One region of the Streptomyces viridosporus T7A genome, then DNA from elsewhere that is predicted to be linked to it. Evidence: riboswitches for the same ligand, from Rfam matches in the RefSeq annotation. Region 1 holds a riboswitch; each other region holds the start of a gene.
The links. Region 1 has a riboswitch for cobalamin ahead of CP969_RS25545 (ribonucleoside-diphosphate reductase subunit alpha). Riboswitches for the same ligand answer to the same signal wherever they lie in the genome.
Positions count from the first base shown of each region.

Region 2: linked by a shared signal. The riboswitch ahead of CP969_RS30380 (ABC transporter substrate-binding protein) and the one ahead of CP969_RS25545 (ribonucleoside-diphosphate reductase subunit alpha) in region 1 are both predicted to bind cobalamin.
Region 3: linked by a shared signal. The riboswitch ahead of CP969_RS10255 (cobalamin biosynthesis protein) and the one ahead of CP969_RS25545 (ribonucleoside-diphosphate reductase subunit alpha) in region 1 are both predicted to bind cobalamin.
Region 4: linked by a shared signal. The riboswitch ahead of CP969_RS02380 (hypothetical protein) and the one ahead of CP969_RS25545 (ribonucleoside-diphosphate reductase subunit alpha) in region 1 are both predicted to bind cobalamin.

Region 1 covers NZ_CP023700.1:5,496,260-5,501,071, forward strand. The annotation lists gene CP969_RS25540 (ribonucleotide-diphosphate reductase subunit beta) at 1-594, opposite strand, end outside; gene CP969_RS25545 (ribonucleoside-diphosphate reductase subunit alpha) at 594-2,987, opposite strand; cobalamin riboswitch at 3,112-3,252, opposite strand; gene mctP (monocarboxylate uptake permease MctP) at 3,714-4,812, opposite strand, start outside.
Region 2 covers NZ_CP023700.1:6,624,942-6,629,753, forward strand. The annotation lists gene CP969_RS30375 (FecCD family ABC transporter permease) at 1-1,189, opposite strand, end outside; gene CP969_RS30380 (ABC transporter substrate-binding protein) at 1,186-2,232, opposite strand; cobalamin riboswitch at 2,263-2,444, opposite strand; gene CP969_RS30385 (ferric reductase-like transmembrane domain-containing protein) at 2,592-3,578, shown strand; gene CP969_RS30390 (hypothetical protein) at 3,710-3,991, opposite strand; gene CP969_RS34320 (RING finger protein) at 4,076-4,201, opposite strand; partial or broken gene CP969_RS30395 (NAD-binding protein) at 4,350-4,532, opposite strand; gene murJ (murein biosynthesis integral membrane protein MurJ) at 4,788-4,812, shown strand, end outside.
Region 3 covers NZ_CP023700.1:2,171,378-2,176,189, forward strand. The annotation lists gene CP969_RS10240 (class II aldolase/adducin family protein) at 1-348, opposite strand, end outside; gene CP969_RS10245 (inorganic phosphate transporter) at 606-1,850, shown strand; gene CP969_RS10250 (hypothetical protein) at 1,882-2,103, shown strand; cobalamin riboswitch at 2,259-2,399, shown strand; gene CP969_RS10255 (cobalamin biosynthesis protein) at 2,531-3,472, shown strand; gene CP969_RS10260 (cobyric acid synthase) at 3,469-4,812, shown strand, end outside.
Region 4 covers NZ_CP023700.1:471,048-475,859, reverse strand. The annotation lists gene CP969_RS02400 (hypothetical protein) at 1-71, shown strand, start outside; partial or broken gene CP969_RS34180 (sulfurtransferase TusA family protein) at 245-388, shown strand; partial or broken gene CP969_RS34175 (lamin tail domain-containing protein) at 434-659, shown strand; tRNA gene CP969_RS02390 (tRNA-Arg) at 1,215-1,287, shown strand; gene CP969_RS34170 (hypothetical protein) at 1,354-1,488, opposite strand; cobalamin riboswitch at 1,662-1,850, shown strand; gene CP969_RS02380 (hypothetical protein) at 1,893-2,297, shown strand; gene CP969_RS33580 ((2Fe-2S)-binding protein) at 2,333-3,055, shown strand; partial or broken gene CP969_RS34540 (hypothetical protein) at 3,543-3,683, opposite strand; gene CP969_RS34535 (alanine--tRNA ligase-related protein) at 3,980-4,390, opposite strand; gene CP969_RS02365 (RNA polymerase sigma factor) at 4,651-4,812, shown strand, end outside.

The sequences.
Region 1 (4,812 bases):
CCGGCTGCGGAACCAGTAGACGTAGGCGAACGCCCCGTAGAAGAACAGCCCCTCGATGCAGGCGGCGAAGCAGATCAGGTTGAGCAGGAAACGGCGGCGGTCCGCCTGCGTCTGAAGCCGGTCGAGCTTCTCCACCGAGTCCATCCACGTGAAGCAGAACTCGGCCTTCTCCCGGATGGAGGGGATGTTCTCCACCGCCGCGAAGGCGGCCGCCCGGTCGTCCGGGTCGGGCAGATAGGTGTCCAGCAGGGTCAGGTAGAACTGGACGTGGACCGCTTCCTCGAAGAGCTGACGGCTCAGGTAGAGCCGTGCCTCGGGGGAGTTGATGTGCTTGTACAGCGTCAGCACGAGGTTGTTCGCCACGATCGAGTCACCGGTGGCGAAGAAGGCCACGAGCCGGCCGATCAGGTGCTGCTCGGCGGGGCTCAGCTTCGCGAGGTCGGCCACGTCGGAGTGGAGGTCGACCTCCTCCACGGTCCAGGTGTTCTTGATGGCGTCCCGGTAGCGCTCGTAGAAGTCGGGGTAGCGCATGGGGCGCAGCGTGAGCTCGAAGCCCGGGTCGAGCAGGTTCTGGGTACGGGTGGTGCGGGTCATCACTGGCAGGCCTCGCAGGACTCGGGGTTCTCAAGGGAGCAGGCGACGGCCTCGTCGGGGGTCGGCTGCTGGACGGGGACGGTGGTCTGGGTCTGGGTCTGGGCCTGGGGCTGGGCCTGCGCGGCGCGGGCGATGCGGGTCGCCGGGCGCGAACGCAGGTAGTACGTCGTCTTCAGGCCCTGCTTCCAGGCGTACGCGTACATCGAGGAGAGCTTGCCGATGGTCGGCGTCTCCATGAACAGGTTCAGTGACTGCGCCTGGTCCAGGAACGGGGTGCGGGCGGCGGCCGTGTCGATCAGCGAGCGCTGCGGGATCTCCCACGCCGTGCGGTACAGCCGGCGCACGTCGTCGGGGATCCAGGCGAAGCCCTGCACCGAGCCGCCCGCCTCGCGCAGCGCCTCCCGGGTGCGCTCGTCCCACACGCCCAGCCGCTTCAGGTCGCTCACCAGGTACGAGTTGACCTGGAGGAACTCGCCGGACAGCGTCTCGCGCTTGAACAGGTTGGACACCTGCGGCTCGATGCACTCGTACACGCCCGCGATCGAGGCGATGGTGGCGGTGGGCGCGATGGCCAGCAGCAGGGAGTTGCGCAGACCGGTGGACGCGATCCGTCCGCGCAGCGCGGCCCAGCGCTCCGGCCACGTCAGGTCCACGTCGTAGTGGTCGGGGTGCAGCACGCCCCGGGCGGTGCGGGTCTTCTCCCAGGCCGGCAGCGGTCCCTTGTCCTCGGCCAGGTCGGCGGAGGCCTCGTACGCGGCGAGCATGATCCGCTCGGCGATCCGGGTGGACAGGGTCCGCGCCTCGGGCGAGTCGAAGGGCAGGCGCAGCTTGAAGAAGACGTCCTGCAGGCCCATCGCGCCGAGGCCCACCGGACGCCAGCGGGCGTTGGAGCGGCCCGCCTGCTCGGTCGGGTAGAAGTTGATGTCCACGACCCGGTCGAGGAACGTGACGGCCGTGCGGACGGTCCGGTCCAGCCGCTCCCAGTCGATGTCGCCGGCCGCCGTGTCGACGAACGCGCCGAGGTTGACCGATCCCAGGTTGCAGACCGCCGTCTCCCCGTCGTCGGTGACCTCCAGGATCTCCGTGCAGAGGTTGGAGGAGTGGATGACGTGGCCCGGGGTCGCCGTCTGGTTCGCCGTGCGGTTGGCGGCGTCCTTGAAGGTCATCCAGCCGTTGCCGGTCTGCGCGAGGGTGCGCATCATCCGGCCGTACAGCTCGCGCGCGGGGAGGGTCTTCCTGGCCAGCCCCTTCTCCTCGGCGGCCCGGTACGCCGCGTCGAACTCCTCGCCCCACAGGTCGACCAGCTCCGGCACGTCCGCCGGGGAGAACAGCGACCACGGGCCGTCGGCGTCCACCCGGCGCATGAACTCGTCCGGCACCCAGTGCGCGAGGTTCAGGTTGTGCGTGCGGCGGGCGTCCTCACCGGTGTTGTCGCGCAGCTCCAGGAACTCCTCGATGTCCGAGTGCCAGGTCTCCAGGTAGACCGCCGCCGCGCCCTTGCGCCGCCCGCCCTGGTTCACGGCGGCGACCGAGGCGTCCAGCGTCTTCAGGAACGGGACGATGCCGTTGGAGTGCCCGTTGGTGCCGCGGATCAGCGAACCGCGCGAGCGGATGCGGGAGTAGGACAGGCCGATGCCGCCGGCGTGCTTCGAGAGGCGGGCCACCTGGTGGTAGCGGTCGTAGATGGAGTCCAGCTCGTCCTTGGGGGAGTCCAGGAGGTAGCAGGACGACATCTGGGGGTGCCGCGTACCGGAGTTGAACAGGGTGGGGGAGGAGGGCAGGTAGTCCAGGCGGCTCATCAGCCCGTACAGCGCGGCGACCTCGTCCACCGACCGGACGCTGTCGTCCTCGGCGAGACCGGCGGCGACGCGCAGCAGGAAGTGCTGCGGCGTCTCGACGACCTTGCGGGTGATCGGGTGCCGCAGCAGGTACCGGCTGTGGAGGGTGCGCAGGCCGAAGTAGCCGAAGCGGTCGTCGGCCCCGGTGTCGATCAGCGCGTCGAGCCGGTCCGCGTGCAGCCGGACGAACGCGGCGGTGCGGTCGGCGATCAGGCCCTCGCGGTGCCCGGTCGCGACGGACCCGGTGAACGACGTGACGCCCTGCGAGGCGGCCTCGGCTCGGATGCCGATGGTCAGCAGCCGGGCGGCGAGCCGGGAGTAGGCGGGGTCCTCGGAGATGAGCCCGGCCGCGGCCTCGGTGGCCAGCTCCCGCAGCTCCGTCTCGTCGGCGCGGGCGGACCGGCCGCGCAGCGCGGCGGCGGCGACCCGGCCGGGGTCCGCGTCGGGCAGGTCGGCGGTCAGCTCGGTCAGGGTCCGCAGCAGCGCGGCACCGGGGCCGTCGCTCCGCTCTGTCACGTCGACCGCTGAAGCCGGATCGGCTGGCGCGATGGTCACGTGGGGCTCTCCCTCGCTCGGCACGGAGGCCTCGTCGAGGGCAGGGGGCAGCACACGAGCGCACGCGGCGTCGCGTCCACCGGCCCATTCCACGAGGCCCGGACGTCAGGGCACCCGGACCGGACGGCCGGGCGCACTGTCGGCAGGTCCTCGGACTGAAGCCCGTGCGCGTCCGCGGGATGACGCGGGCACGCACAAGTACACCGTTGCGGGACAGTTCCGGATTCGCACCGGATTCCCCTGCGGCGACAGCGAGCATGAGCATACATCTTGTGCCGGGTGCTGTCGGCAGGCCCATATCTTGTGTCTCGGTGGTGTCGGAGTGTCAACGCATAGGCGAGAAGCGTGAGGTCGTCCGGATACGGGAGGGGGTTCCGGCGGACACGGAAGGGGGTTCCGGCCGCGCTCGGGTGCGAGGGGGAGGCCCGGCCGCTCGTGGACGCGGTGGGCGGGGCGCGTGGTGCGCCGGCTCGACAGCACGCCCCGGGCACGGCCCTCGGCCGCCACCCGCTTCGCCCCGTCCCCCGGCTCGCCAGGGCGGGCACCGCTCCTCCCGGAGCCGCGCGGCCCGTCCCGGAGGCAGGCCCGCGCGGTGCTCCCACCGAGTTCGCCGTGCCCGCCCGGCTCCACCGGCCGGACGACGGCGTCCACGGGGGCGGGTGCGCCCGACGGGTACGACAACGGGCCGCCGGATCCCCCCGGCGGCCCGTGGCCCTGAGCGCGGCGTCAGTGCGCGCTGCCCGCCGTGGCCGGCGGAAGCTCCACCTGGACGCCCGGGTCGCCCGCGTCCGCCGTGTAGTCCTCCGGCTTCGTCCGGTCGATGCCCTCGGGGGCCTTGACGGCCTTCAGGACGAAGGTCAGCACGACCGTCACCAGGACGTTGATCACGAAGGCGGTGAGACCGATGTAGCCGATCTCGCCGATGCCCGGGATCTCCTTCGCCGAGCCGCCGAAGTGCTTCTGCGTCGGCGAGGCCACCCCGTAGGCGGCGACCGTGCCGTAGACCATGCCGACCGCCCAGCCCGCGAGCAGCGCCCAGCGGTGGAACCAGCGGGTGAACAGGCCGCCCACCAGCGCCGGGAAGGTCTGCAGGATCCAGATGCCGCCCAGCAGCTGGAAGTTGATGGCGACCGTCTTGTCCATGGTCAGGACGAAGGCCAGCGCGCCCACCTTCACCAGCAGGGAGACGATCTTGGAGACCTTGGTCTCCTGGGCCGGTGTCGCGTCCGGCTTGAGGAAGTCCTTGTAGATGTTGCGGGTGAAGAGGTTCGCCGCCGCGATCGACATGATCGCCGCCGGCACCAGCGCGCCGATGCCGATCGCCGCGAAGGCCACGCCCGCGAACCAGTCCGGGAACATGTCCTCGAACAGCTGGGGGATCGCCAGCTGGCCGTTCTGCACCTCCACGCCCGCCGCGATCGCCATGAAGCCCAGCAGCGCCAGCAGCCCCAGCATCAGCGAGTACAGCGGCAGGATGGTGGTGTTGCGGCGGATCACCTCACGGCTGCGCGAGGACAGCGTCGCGGTGATCGAGTGCGGGTACATGAACAGCGCGAGCGCCGAGCCCAACGCCAGCGTGGCGTAAGTCCATTGGCCCGCCTCGCCCGGCACCAGCGCACCGCGCGGCGCGCCCGTGGCCGGGTTGGTCTCGTTGTACGCCTCGCTCGCCTTGGCGAAGATGTCGTCGAAGCCGCCCAGCTTGATCGGGATGTAGATGATCGCCACCGCGATCACGAGGTAGATCAGCGTGTCCTTCACGAACGCGATCAGTGCGGGGGCCCGCAGACCCGACGAGTACGTGTACGCCGCCAGCACGCCGAAGGCG
Region 2 (4,812 bases), 1.1 Mb from region 1:
GGTCGGTGCCGCGGCGGGCGTCGCGGCGCATGAGCCACAGGAAGAACGGGCCGCCGCACAGCGCCGTGAGCACCCCGACGGGGATCTCCATGGGCGCGGCGACGGTCCGCGCGGCGATGTCGGCCCAGACCAGGAAGACGGCTCCGCCGAGAGCGGCCGTCGGCAGGACCCGGCGGTGATCGCCGCCGACGAACAGGCGCACGAGGTGCGGCAGCATCAGGCCGACGAAGCCGATCGGCCCCGCCGCCGCGACCAGCACGCCCGTGACGAGGGAGACCAGGACGAACATGCGGGCGCGGAAGCGGGCCACGTCCAGGCCCATCGTGGTGGCGGCCTCCTCGCCGGCCAGCAGCAGGTTCAGGTGGCGGGCCTGCGTCATGAGGACCCCGACGCCGGTCAGCAGGGCCGCGCCCGGCAGCCAGAGGGTGCCCCAGGTGACGCCGCCGAGGCCGCCGAGGGTCCAGGCGAGGACCGTGCGGGCCTCGTTGCCCCGGCCGGTGGTGAGCAGCAGCAGGTCCAGGACCGCGGTGAGCACCGACGCGATCGCGACGCCGGACAGCACGAGCCGGACCGAGGTGATCCGGCCGCCGGTGCGGGCGGTGGCGTAGACGAGCAGCAGCGCGCCCAGCGCACCCGCGAACGCGGCGACCGACAGGGACACCGGCCCGAACACGCTCACCCCGAACACGATCACCGCGACCGCGCCCAGGGACGCCCCGGAGGAGACTCCCAGGAGGTAGGGCTCGGCGAGCGGGTTGCGCAGCAGGGCCTGCAGGGCGGTGCCCACGACCGCGAGCCCGGCACCGGTCACCACCGCGAGCAGGACGCGCGGCGCCCGCACGTCCAGCACGATGGTCTCCCGCGCCCCGGACCAGTCCGGTTCCGGCCAGGGGGCGCCCAGCGCGTGCGTCACGATGCCCCACACCTGGCCGGGCGGCACCCGGACCGAGCCGATGGCCAGCCCCGCCGTGGCCGAGACCGCGAGCAGCGCGGCGAGCACGAGGAGGGTCGCGGTGAGGGTGCCCCGGCCCGCGCGCCTCCCGCCCGGCCGGCCCGCGCCCTTCCCGCCCTTCCCGTCCTCCCCGCCCTTCCCGTCCTCCCCGCCCGGCCGGCGCCGGTCGGCGGCCGGCCCGGCGGAGGCGTCCGCGGTGTCCGCGGTGTCCGCCGCGTCCGTGGCGGGGCGGATCACCGGAAGCTCTCGGGGTGCAGCCCGCGGGCCAGGTCCTCGACCGCGTACGCCGACCGGATGCCGACCAGGGTGGCGGTCAGCGGCAGGACGACGAACCGCTTGTTCTTCACGGCCGGCACGTCGGCGAGCGCGGGCCGGGAGAGCAGGAACTCCTTCTTCTGCTCCACGCTCCCGGCACCGGCGTAGTCGTAGACGGCGATGACCTCCGGCTTGCGCGCGACGACCTGTTCCCAGGAGACGTCGCCGAAGACGTCGTCGAGGTCGGCGAAGACGTTCCTCCCGCCGGCCAGCCGGATCAGCTCGGTGCCCAGGCTCCTGCCGCCCGCGGTGAAGGCGGTCCTGTCGCCGCTGTCGTACACGAAGACGGACACACCGGGCTCGTCCTCGACGGCCGCGGCGGCCTCGCCGACCCGGCTTTTCAGATCGGCGACCAGTTCGTCCGCCCGGTCCGGTACGCCGAAGATCCGGCCGACGGTGCGGATCTCCTCGTAGGTGTCCTCCATCGTCACCCGCTTCCTGCCGCAGTACTCGCGGTTGAGGTGGGTGTCGATGCCAGCGTCGGCGAACGCCTTGCGGGAGCGGCCCTCCTTCTCGGCGAAGGCGCTGCCGTAGCCGCCGTAGACGAGATCCGGCTCGGCCTCCAGGACCGTCTCGAACGACGGTTCCCTCTTCGCCAGTTCCGGGACGGCCGCGTAGTCCTTCCTCAGCTCCGGCAGGACGGCCGAGTCCGGGAAGGCGGTGCCCACCATGCGGTCCTTCAGGCCCAGGGCGAGCATCAGCTCCGCCGGGTGCTGGTGGATGGTGACCACCCGCGACGGCGGCTTGTCGTACGTCGTCCGCACACCGCAGTTGTCGACGGTGAGGGGGAAGCCCTCGAGCGACGACGCCGCGGGCTCCGCGGACCGGGCGGTGTCCTGCGACGCGCCGCAACCGGCGGTCAGCAGCAGGACCGCCGACAGGGCGGCGGTCACGGCCGCGGCGCGCGGGGACCGGCGCCTGCGGGCAGGGGAGAACAGCGGGGGACGGGACGTGCCGTCGTACACGTGAAGCCTCCTGGGGAGTCCGCGCTCCTCGGAACGGGCCCGCGACAGGCCAGTCTCCTGACTCCCGGATCGACGTTCCCCCCGCCTTCCCGCGGCGCGCGCAGTGGCGTGTCGAGGGGGTGCACTCCCCGGTCACAGTGGCGGGACCGTGCCGGATTCGCACCGGCTTCCTGTCTCCCGTCGCGGTGATGACCAGGCGATAGTACGTTCCCCCGCGTCGTGGACGAAAGGGCGGGCTCCGGCCCGGCCGGCCGCTCTGGCCTGATCGGGACTCGGCAACTCCGATCCTCTCGACCACACTTGGTCCCCGGAACCCCACCCTCACCACATGCGGACGACCACTGCCGGGAGGCCACGGCATGCTTCCAGACGCGACGCCGGACGCGGACGGCACGACCGCCCCGCCCACACGCGAGCGGAGCCCCGTCGAACGCGTCACCCTGCGCGCCGACCTGCGGGCCGCGCTGCCCGACGCGACCGCGGCCGTCGTCCTCACGGCGGCCGTGTTCGTGTTCTTCTGGGCGCGCATGGAGTCGGGTGACTCGGCGACGGTCGCGGTCATGCCGTTCATGGACGACGCCGGCAGGTACTGGATGTACCTGCTCAGCCAGGCGTTCGGCTGGTCGGGGCTGCTGTGGGCCTGGGGCACGGTCATGCTCGGGCTGCTGCTGTCGGGGCCGCGCCCGAGCCGGCTGCCGGTCTCCCGGCACGTACTGGAGCGCTGGCACCGCACCACCAGTCTGACCACGATGGCGCTGATGTTCGCGCACGCGCTGATGTTCGCGGCCGAACTGGTCCGCTACGAGGCACAGTTGGCGTGGGCCGAGCGGCTGTGGGCCGGGTTCGCGGACACCTTCGTGCCCGGCTGGTACGACTCCGGGACCGGCCGGATCGCCATCCCGATCGGCCAGGGCGCCCTGTACCTGGCGATTCCCCTGGGGCTGCTGTTCTACGTCCGGCACCGCATCGGCGCGAACGCCTGGCGCCGGCTGCACCGCTTCGTGATCGTCGTGTACGTGTTGAGCGTGTGGCACACCCTGCTGTACGGCACCAACGTCTGGTACGGCGAGTGGCCGCGCACCGTGCTGTGGCTGCTGCAACTGCCGGTCGCCGTCCTGCTGCTGCTCCGGCTGCTGCGGCCGGCCCGCCGGGCGGAGCGGCTGGGCGCGCCGGGCCGGCGCGAGGGCGGGTCCCTGCCGGGCTGGGTCCTGCGGGCCGCGGGCCGGGTCGCCGCCGCGGCCGTGGTGGTCGGTCTCCTCGCCGTGGTGGCGTCCGGCCACGACGGCGGCCGCGACCGCCCCGCCGAGCCGCCCGCGAGCAGCCCGCACGCTCCCGAGTCGGGGTGAACCGCCCCGGCCGGGCCGGGACTTCCGGATCGCACCCCCGCCCGGCGGGCGACCGGGTCCGGCACTCCCGGCGCTCCCGGCGCACCGGTGGACGGCGACGGGCCCACCGGCCTCGTGGCCGCCTTCCGCGGTCACTCCTCGTCGGGGCGAACGACTTCGGGTAACGGATCCGTGACGGTCCCTGCCCGACGGGCCTCCTCCTCCGCTTCGGCCGCGTCGGCCCACCGGACTCCGTACCGCACGCACCAGACCGCCACCAGCGAACCCAGCATGGCGGGCAGGAACCACATGAGCTTCCACGGGCCGGCGAGCACCGCGGCCACCGCCGCCAGCACGTGCACGAGAAGGGCCAGGAAGTGGACCGCCGCCAGTTCGGCCCTCGTCCGGCCCGCGGCCCTCTGCCGTCTCGCCATCGAAACCGTGTGCTCCCCCCGCCTGTGCACGCGTACCGCGCCGCGCCTCGTGGGCGACCGCGGGCGTGGATCGGTCGCAAGTGATCAGATCACGCGAAGTGATGCCACGGGTGGAAAACATTCCGATCGCCGGCCGAAGGCCCGATGCGGGAGCAGGTTGCGGTGGGCGAGGAACGCCTCGGTCGCCGGGTCGGTGGCGTCGTCGCTCATCTCCCGTCCCTCTCCCGGTCCTTCCCCTCGTCCTTTTCCTCGTCCTTTTCCTCATCCCTTTCCTCGTCCTGCGCGGTCGGCCCCGACGGCCGACCGCGTCCGCGTGCGTCCACCGCAAGATCCTCGCAGCGCGCACCGGTCAGGCGGCCCGGTAGGCGACGACCGCGTCGTCGGACCCGCCCACCAACTGGTGCAGGCGCACCCGGTGGACGAAGTCCGGGCGCGGGTTGATCAGCGTCACGGTCACGTCGTCGCGCGGCCTCAGCCGGTTCGCGGCCATCACGCCCGCGTATCCGCCACCGATCACGACCACATGCGTGTTCCCGGTCATCACGCCTCCTCCGTTTCCAGGGGTTCGGCCTCAAGACACCGCGCCCTCGGCCCCTGTGACGGAATGTGAGCCGGATCACTTGACCGGAGCTCGGCCGGAACTCGGCCGGAGCTGTGACCGCATGGGTGCGCCACGAGGCGCGGGCCGGGGCGAAGCCCGACTCCGCCGTGCGCTCCTTCGGCCGGCTGAAAGCGAAGTCCCTTGATGGCGTGAGCGGATGGCGGCCGTGGAACCCTGAGGGCGTAGGTTGACGGCATGGTGGAGGGGGCGGACTCCGCGG
Region 3 (4,812 bases), 3.3 Mb from region 1:
GTGCACGGCGTGCGTGTGCACGACGGCGCGCGCGCCGGTCGTCCGGTGGACGGCGAGGTGCAGGGGCAGCTCACTGGTCGGGACCAGCGAGCCGAGGACCTGCCGGCCGGCGAGGTCGACACCGGTCACGTCGTCCGGCGTCAGCCGGTCGTACGGCACTCCCGACGGGGTGACCAGGACGGTCCCGCCGACCCGCACCGAGACGTTGCCGGAGGTGCCGACGACGAGTCCGTCAAAGACGGTCCGGCGCGCGGTCTCGACGAGTTCCGCCCAGGCCCGCGCCTCCTCCTCGCGCACCCGGCGCCCGGCGCCCGGCGCCTCCCGTCCGTCCCACCGCTGTCCTGCCATGCCGCGATCCTGTCAGGCGGCACGCTCCCGGGTGACGGAAACCACTTCGGCGGTCCACTCGATCGGCTGAAGAGGCCTCAGCGGGCCGCTCGGCGCCCCAGCACGGGGCCGTCCGCCGGACACGGCGGCGGTTGCGCCGTCCGGCGGAGCAACCACCCCCTCTTACGGTCACCGTGATGCCCATTCCAGTTCATCTTCCGTTCACCCTGGTTACCTACGTTCGTCCAGCCAATGACCTCGAACGAATGCCTGGGTAAATGGAAAGCTTCTCGCTGATCCTCGCGATTGTGGTGGTGACCGCACTCGCGTTCGATTTCACGAACGGTTTCCACGACACCGCGAACGCGATGGCGACGACCATTTCGACCGGTGCGCTGAGGCCCAAGGTCGCGGTGGCCATGTCCGCCGTGCTGAACCTCGTCGGTGCCTTTCTGTCGGTCGAGGTCGCCAACACGATCTCCAAGGGCCTCGTCGACGAGGCCGGCATCCGTCCCGAGGTCATCTTCGCCGCCCTGGTCGGCGCGATCCTCTGGAACCTCCTCACCTGGCTGGTCGGCCTGCCGTCCAGCTCCTCGCACGCCCTCATGGGCGGTCTGATCGGCGCCACCGTCGCCTCCGCCGGCGTCGGCGCGGTGCACGGCGACGTCCTGGTCACCAAGGTGCTGATCCCCGCGATCGCCGCCCCGCTGGTCGCCGGCGTCGCCGCGATGCTCGCGACCCGGCTCACCTACCGGATGGGCAAGAAGGCCGACGGCGAGGCCGCCGAGAAGGGCTACCGCGCCGGCCAGATCGCCTCGGCCGGTCTGGTCTCCCTGGCCCACGGCACCAACGACGCCCAGAAGACGATGGGCATCATCACCCTGGCCCTGGTCGCCGGCGGCGCCCTCGCCCCCGACTCCGACCCGCCCCTGTGGGTCATCGTCTCCGCGGGCGTCGCCATCGCGCTCGGCACCTACCTCGGCGGCTGGCGCATCATCCGCACCATGGGCAAGGGCCTGACCGACCTCCAGCCGCAGCAGGGCTTCGCCGCCCAGACCAGCGCCGCGACGGTCATCCTGGCCTCCTCCCACCTCGGCTTCTCGCTGTCCACCACGCACTCCGTCTCCGGTGCCGTGATGGGCGCCGGCCTGGGCCGCAAGGGCGGTGTCGTCCGCTGGTCGACGGCCACCCGGATGTTCGTCGCCTGGGGCCTGACGCTGCCCGCCGCCGCCCTGGTCGCGGCGATCGCCGAGTGGATCTGCGGCTTCGGTTCCTGGGGCACCGCCGTGGTGGCCGTCTTCCTGGTCGTCTCCAGCGCGGCGATCTGGAAGATCTCCCGGCGCGAGATCGTCGACCACACCAACGTCAACGACACCGACGCCTCCGGCGAGGAGCCGTCCGGCGTGGTGACCCAGGCGGTGGCCGCCGTGACCCCGCCCCCGGCCGGCACCGTGACCGACGAGTTCGCGGCCGCCTTCCCGGAGCAGGTGGCCACCGACCCGCCGACCAAGACGACCGTCTGACCGCGACCCGGCACGAAGGAAGAAGAGCACCATGCAGATCGACTGGGCGGCCCTCGGTTCCGTCTTCGGCGTCAGCCTCGTGGTCACCGTGGCCCTGGTGGGCCTGTTCACCCTCGGCATCGCCGGTCTGTCCCACCGCGACCGGGCCGCCGCCCAGGGCCGGCCCGCGGCCCTGGCGGTCACCGGCGCCTACACCTGCTTCGCGGCGTGCGCGGCGGCGGTGGCGTACGGGATCTCCCTGATCATGGCCTGACCGCGGGTCGTCTCCGTCCGACGGGCGGTGCGGGGGCTTCGGCCCCGCACCGCCCGTCCGCGTGCGTTCGCGGCTCCCGCCCGCCGTTCCCCCACCGGCGCACCTCTGTGGGCCTCGGCACACTTCAGCCTCGCAGGTCAACGGCAAGTTGACGGTTCTTCCACGGCCGTGGTGGACTGCCTCAGCCAATACGGCGGCAGGAGAGGAAGCCGGTGAGAGTCCGGCGCGGTCCCGCCACTGTCACCGGGGCGTTCGCCCCGGGAGCCAGGAACTCTCGCCGCCGGTCTCGTCGAGCCAGGGCGTGGACACCCTGAGTGAGGACACAACGCCATGCGCGGCTGCCTGTTGAGGTCGACCAGCGACGCTCCGCCCCGTCCCGGGGCCCCTCGCACCGGAATTCCCGCCGGATCCACGACCGGCTGACCCCATGGGTGCCGATCGCGTGTTCGCGTACGGCGCCGCCGCCGGCCTCCTCGGCGACCTGCTGCTCGGCGATCCCCGCCGCGGGCACCCGGTCGCCGCTTTCGGGCGGGCCGCGGCTGCCGTGGAACGGGTGCTGTGGCGGGACGACCGGGGCCGGGGCGCGGTGCACACCGCCGTCTGCGTCGGCGGGGCCGTCGCGCTGGGAGGTCTGGCCGCCCGCTGCGTGCGGTCCTCCCCCGCCGCCTCCGTCGCCCTGACCGGTGCCGCCACCTGGGCCGTCGTGGGCGGGACGTCGCTGGCCCGCGAGGCCCGGGCCGTCGGGCGGGCCCTCGAGGCCGGGGACGTCGAGGCGGCGCGGGTGCGGCTGCCCCACCTGTGCGGGCGGGACCCGCAGGCGCTGGACGCCGACGGGATCGCCCGCGCGGTGGTGGAGTCCGTCGCCGAGAACACCTCCGACGCCGTCGTCGGCGCGCTGGTGTGGGGGGCCGTCGCCGGGGTGCCGGGCCTGCTCGGCTTCCGGGCCGTCAACACGCTGGACGCGATGGTCGGCCACAAGTCCCCCCGCTACCGCCGCTACGGCTGGGCCTCCGCCCGCCTCGACGACGTGGCCGGGTGGCCGGGGGCGCGGCTGACCGCCGTGCTCGCCGCGCTCACCGGACCGGACCCGCGCGGGGCCGTGCGGGCGTGGCGGGCGGACGCAGCCCTGCACCCGAGCCCCAACGCCGGCCCCGTGGAGGCGTCCTTCGCGGGCGCGCTCGGCGTGCGGCTCGGCGGGACGCTGTCCTACGGCGGGCGGACCGAGCACCGGCCCGTCCTCAACGGCGGCGGCCGGGCGGTGACCGTGCGCGACATCGACCGGGCGGTACGGCTCTCGCGACGGGTCGGCTGGCTCGCGCTCGGCGTCGGTGCCGCCGCGCGGCTCGCCGTGAAGGGACGTGCGGCGTGAACGGTGGGGGTCTGCTGGTCGCCGGGACCACCTCGGACGCCGGCAAGAGCGTGGTGACCGCCGGGATCTGCCGGTGGCTGGTGCGGCAGGGCGTCAAGGTCGCGCCGTTCAAGGCGCAGAACATGTCGCTGAACTCGTTCGTGACGCGCGAGGGCGCCGAGATCGGGCGGGCGCAGGCCATGCAGGCCCAGGCCTGCCGGATCGAGCCGACCGCGCTGATGAACCCGGTGCTGCTCAAACCGGGCGGGGAGCGCAGCAGCCAGGTGGTGCTGCTGGGCCGGCCCGTCGGGGAGATGAGCGCGCGCGGCTACCACGGAGGACGTCAACAGCGGCTGCTGGGCACGGTGCTGGACTGCCTGGAGCAGTTGCGGGACACGTACGACGCGGTGATCTGCGAGGGGGCCGGGAGCCCGGCCGAGATCAACCTGCGCCGCACGGACATCGTGAACATGGGCGTCGCCCGGAACGCCGGGCTGCCGGTCCTGGTGGTGGGCGACATCGACCGGGGCGGCGTCTTCGCCTCCTTCTTCGGCACCGTCGCCCTGCTCTCCCCCGAGGACCAGCGGCTGGTCGCCGGGTTCCTGGTGAACAAGTTCCGCGGCGACGTGTCGCTGCTGGAACCCGGACTGGAGATGCTGCACGGCCTGACCGGGCGGCGGACGTACGGCGTGCTGCCCTTCCGGCACGGGCTCGGCATCGACGAGGAGGACGGACTCAGGGTGTCGCTGCGCGGCGCCGTACGGGAGTCCGCGGTGGCCGCGCCGGTCGGTGAGGACGTGCTGCGGGTCGCCGTGTGCGCGGTGCCGCTGATGTCCAACTTCACCGACGTGGACGCGCTCGCCGCCGAACCGGGGGTCGTGGTGCGGTTCGTGGACCGGCCCGAGGAACTGGCCGACGCCGACCTCGTGGTGGTGCCCGGGACCCGCGGCACGGTGCGGGCGCTGCAGTGGCTGCGCGAGCGCGGACTCGCGGACGCGCTGGCGCGGCGGGCCGCCGGGGGACGGCCCGTGCTCGGGATCTGCGGCGGCTTCCAGCTCCTCGGCGAACACATCGAGGACGACGTGGAGAGCCGCCGGGGGCACGTGGACGGCCTCGGGATCCTGCCGGTGCGGGTGCGGTTCGCCCGGGAGAAGACGCTCGCCCGGCCCACCGGGCAGGCCCTCGGCGAGCGGGTCGAGGGGTACGAGATCCATCACGGGGTCGCCGAGGTGACCGGCGGGGAGACGTTCTTCTCCGACGACCGGGGACACGGCCTGGACGGCTGCCGGGTCGGACAGACCTGGGGCACGCACTGGCACGGCTCGCTGGAGTCGGACGGCTTCCGCCGGGCCTTCCTGCGC
Region 4 (4,812 bases), 5.0 Mb from region 1:
GACAGAAGGAGGAACGACACCCGCCGGCGGAGCACGTCCGCGCGGACGGCACTGCGAAGGAACATCGCTGACCCCACGCGTGTCCTGGGAGGACCCGTCCCGGATTCTCCCAGGACCCCGGGCTCGCAGACAGTCACGAGGCCGAAGTTCAGCCCGGTCCTGGCAGGGCGCGTACGCGCGCGAGGACCGGCGGTGCCCTCTCCCTTGCCCTCCTGCCCGCTGTCGCCGTCACCTCCTACCGCCGATGAAACCCACCAACCTCGACACCCCCGCGCCCGGCAACACCGTCGACGGCACCGGTTTGCTCTGCGTCACTCTCCTGCTGCGCCTACGCAAGGAGATCGACGGCGCGGAGCCGGGCACCGTCGTCCACGTCATCGCCACCGACCCGGCCACCCCGCTCGACCTGCCCGCATGGTGCCACCTGACCGGACATCACTACCTGCAGCCCGGCGACTACATCAAGCTGTGCGGCGGCCACGGCACCGACTCCGACGCCAAGAACGTGGTCTACCGCGACAACTGCAACTTCCCGTGGAACAAGGACAAGGACACCATCTACCTGTACAAGCACCTCCGGTGCCCGCGCGGACGTGCACTCCTGCACCAAGCGCGACCACGACCGGGACGGCAACGGCTGCAGCAGCTCTCACGGCTGACACCCGAAACCATCCGCCGGACCGCCGTGACCTGCCCGACCACGCCCGCCCGTGCGGTCCCGGACGACCAGCCGGCCGTACGGGGCGCACGGCTCGGTGAGTTCCCCTGCCGGGTCGGGACTGCGTGAGCGGTCCGGCCGTGGGTAGACGTCATCCCACTGGGGAGTGAAGCTGCGGGGGCGGCACGTACCTGCGATGAGTACGCGCCGCCCTCGCACGCGTTGTGGCGCTGAGGGGAGCCGGGCGGACGGCCGTAGGAGGGTCGCTCCGGCGGCGGCGTGCTGCGTCAGGAGCGGGGGATGCTCCTTGCCGGCGGGCGGCCGCGCGGTGACCTCGTGGCCGCCGGCTTGCCCGGCGCCGCAAGCGGCCGGAGCATCCTGGCCGTTCCTTCTTGCCTCCTTGGCGGTGCCGCGCGGGAGGGAAAGACGAGAACGGCTTTCAGACCCGGGCGCCGACCGGCGAGTTGGCAGGAGCCGCCCTGGCTGTGCGCTGCCTGCTGCGACTGCGGTAGAGTGGATCTTGAGCGTGCTGCTGGTTGTGCCGGTGGCGGGCTGTGCGTTGGTGGTCCAAGGAAAGACGTCCCGCTTCCTGCGGGGAGATGCAGGTGCAAGGCCTGCCCGGCGCTCCACGAAGAAGACCCCCGGCCCTGCTGTTCAGGGCCGGGGGTCTTTTCGCACGCGATCGCCGGGGGCGTTCAGCCGCAGGCGTTGCGGTTGGTCTTCAGCGACCGGGTCTGGTCGTTGAGGTGGTGGTCGCGCAGGTCGTGGAGGGAGCCGCCGCTGCGGGTGACGCAGACCCAGCGGCCGACGTGGTTGTGCTTCTCATGCACGTGGGCGGTGCGGTCGGAGTTGTTGCGGATCGAGCTGCCGCGGTCACGGATCGCGGGGGCAGGTCCTTCACACTGCCGTCGGCCGTGCACCGCACCCAGGACTGCCCACCAAAGTTGATCTCGGGTAGATGCACACGTAGCCGGACGGACTCCCGCGTCGGCGGGGAGGACGCTGGTTTGGGATGGGATGATGGCCGTCGACAAGGCGACGGCGGAACGAGGAAGCCGGTGTGAATCCGGCGCGGTCCCGCCACTGTGATCGGCGAGCGACTCCCGACAGGCCACTGCCCGGCAGCGGGTGGGAAGGCCGGGACGAGCATCGACCCGAGAGCCAGGAGACTCACGCGGTCGCCTCCTCGACGGACCACCGGGGCGGATCTCCCCGGAGAGAGGAACGGCACCGCATGCCCGCAACGCCGACCGGACGAACGACTGACGACGCGAGGACCGAAGCGGCGAACGGCCCCGTGCCGTGCCGTGTCGTCGTGTGCCGCGACTGCTGCTGCGGCAGCCCCAAAGTGACCGGCGTCGACCACGCGGCCCAGACGGCACGTCTGCGTGCTCAGGTGCCGGTGCGGGTGTCCGCCTGCCTGGACGTCTGCGACCAGGCCAACGTCATCGTCGTCCAGCCCTCCGCGGAGGGCCGGGCCGCCGGTGCCCGGCCCGTCTGGCTGGGGCTGGTCAACGACCCGGACGCGACCGAGGACATCGCCGCCTGGGCACGCGCCGGCGGACCGGGCGTCGCACCCCGGCCGGACATCCTCGACCTGTACGCCATCACGCCGCCACGACGGCGTACGGCCTCCTGATCGTGCGGACGGAGAGCCGGAGGGAGGACAGAACCGTGCACGACGCCCGTGCCTCAGCCGCGTCCGTCACCGCCGCCCTGCGTGACGTGGCGGGCCTCGGCGGCTTCTTCGCCCTGCAGCTCGGCGGACGGGACGACGGCTGGCATCCGGTCGCCCGTTCCTACGCGGCGGGTTTCACCGACCTCGCCGAAGCCGTCGCACGCCGCCACCGCACCCAGGAGCCGCGCGTCGACGTCTCCATCGCCCAGCTCGGTCACGCCGCCCGCCTCTGGTCCCCGGCCCTGGCCTGCGTCGTCCTGCACGGGATCGTCCCCGACCTCGAGGGGCTGCAGCGGGCCGACGACGGACCGGCCCTCCGGCTGCCCCGGCCGGCCGGCTGGCACGTCGACCGGCTCGACGACCGGCTCGACGACGGTGCCGTCCACGCCCTGTACCAGCAGGTGACACGTCACCTGTCGGCACTGGCCGACGGCTTGCGCGTCAAGGTCGCCCCGCGTCTGCTGGACGGCAACTCGGCGTCGGCACTCGTCGGCGCGGCCCATGCCCTGCTCGCGCTCCGTCCCGCCGTGCGCGGACCGCTCACCGACCTCACGACCGCGCTGCTGAACACCGGACGCCTGGCGGGCACCGGAGTGCTCACCGGCCCCGACCTCGCGTTCCGCCGCCTGAGCTGCTGCCTCTACTACCGCGCGCCGAACGGTTCGAAGTGCGGTGACTGCGGGCTCGCCGGCCGCGTGCCCCGACGAGCTCCGCGATGAGGTACTTCCGTGTACTGATGAGGGACACGGCGGACATCGGCGTACCGCTGCCGCCGCCCGGCCGGTGGGTCGGGACGGACGGTGCCGGCACTCCGTTCCCCTTCGGGCTGTGCCGCTCACCGGGCCGGGCGGCGGGCAGGCGGTCGCGTACGGCGATGGCGAGAGCCTGGGCGTCGCCGTCCCTGGTGGCGGTGACCACCGGAGTGCCGTCGACGTCGGTGGCGTCGGCCTTGAGGTCGCTCGCCCGGGCCCGGTCGGCCTGCTCGCGGATTCGCTGGTTCTCCCGGTCGGCGGACTTCAGCCGGTCCGGCAATCCGGCGACGCGGTCGGGGAGTTCGGCGCGTGGTGCCTGGAGCTGCTCGGCGATGCGGGTCACCGGGTCGCGTTCGCGGGCCAGGTAGCCGAAGCCCTCGATGCCGACGGCGGCCTCCAGGCGGCACATGCCGGCGCCGACCGACGACTCGGAGGTCAGCGCGACCGTGCCGATCTGCGAGGCGTGCTCGACGTGGGTGCCGCCGCACAGTTCCCGGGACCAGGCGCCGCCGATCTCGACGACGCGGACCTTCTCGCCGTACGTCTCGTCGAACAGGGCGAGCGCGCCCAGTTCCTTGGCCTCCGGGAGGGTCATCCAGCGCACGCCGACCGGCAGGTCGCGGCGCAGGGCCTGGTCGGCGGCCTCCTCGATCTCGCCGCGGACCGTGGGGGAGAGGGCGCCGCGCCAGGGGAAGTCCAGGCGGAGGTAGCCGGGGCGGTTGTAGGAGCCCGACTGCGGGGCGCCCGGGCCGAGGACCTGGCGCAGGGCGGCGTGCAGGACGTGGGTGCCGGAGCAGGCCTGGCGTGCACCGAGCCGCCACTCGGGGGCGGCGGCATGCACCGAGTCCCCGGCGGCCAGTTCATCGGACAGGACACGGACCTGGTGGACGATCAGGCCGGGCAACGGCCGCTGCACGTCCAGCACCTCCGCCTCCACCGACGTGCCACCGACGTGCCGGAGAGGCGGCCCGCGTCGCTGTCCTGGCCTTTGGACTCGGCGTAGAACGGGGTGCGGTCCAGGACGACGGTGACGATCTCCCCCTCACATGCCACCGGTGCCGGGCCCGAAGAGCCCAGAACGGCCAGGACGTGGACTCGGTCGCCAGGGTGTTCCAGGCGCCGGTCGGTCGGGCCGTGCGCGTCCAGGACCGGGCGCAGCACGGTGAGATCGCTACCGCCGCTCTTGCGGGCACGGGCGTCGGCCCTGGCCCGTTCCCGCTCTCGCGCACGAGCGTGCTGAAGCCCTCGCTCAGGCGCAGTGGATCGTGCGGGCCATGCGAGCGCATGGCGTACCGCGTCCACGGCTTTCTCGCTGATGAGGACGGAGTTCCTTCATCACTCTTCCATCGCCCCTGTCCTACGGAGGCAGACGGCCGTTCCCCTACGCCGTATCTGACCACCCAGTCTGTGATGGGCGTCGTTGCTCTTTCATCGGGTGGGTGTCATGAGGCGTACGACGCCTGAGGCGGCGGCGTGAACCCGTTCGCGGCGACTCGGCAAGTACAGGGTGTGACCACCCACCATCCTGACACCCACCGACCCCACCAACGGACGGACTGTCCATGACCGACCTGGCCGGCGGCGACGCCGAGCTCATCGCGGCCTCACTCGAGGAACCCGAGCGTTTCGCGGCGCTCTTCGACCGTCACGCCCCGGCGATCCATCAGTACGTCGCCCGACGGCTCGGGCGGGACGCGGCCGACGACGTCACCGCTGAGACGTTT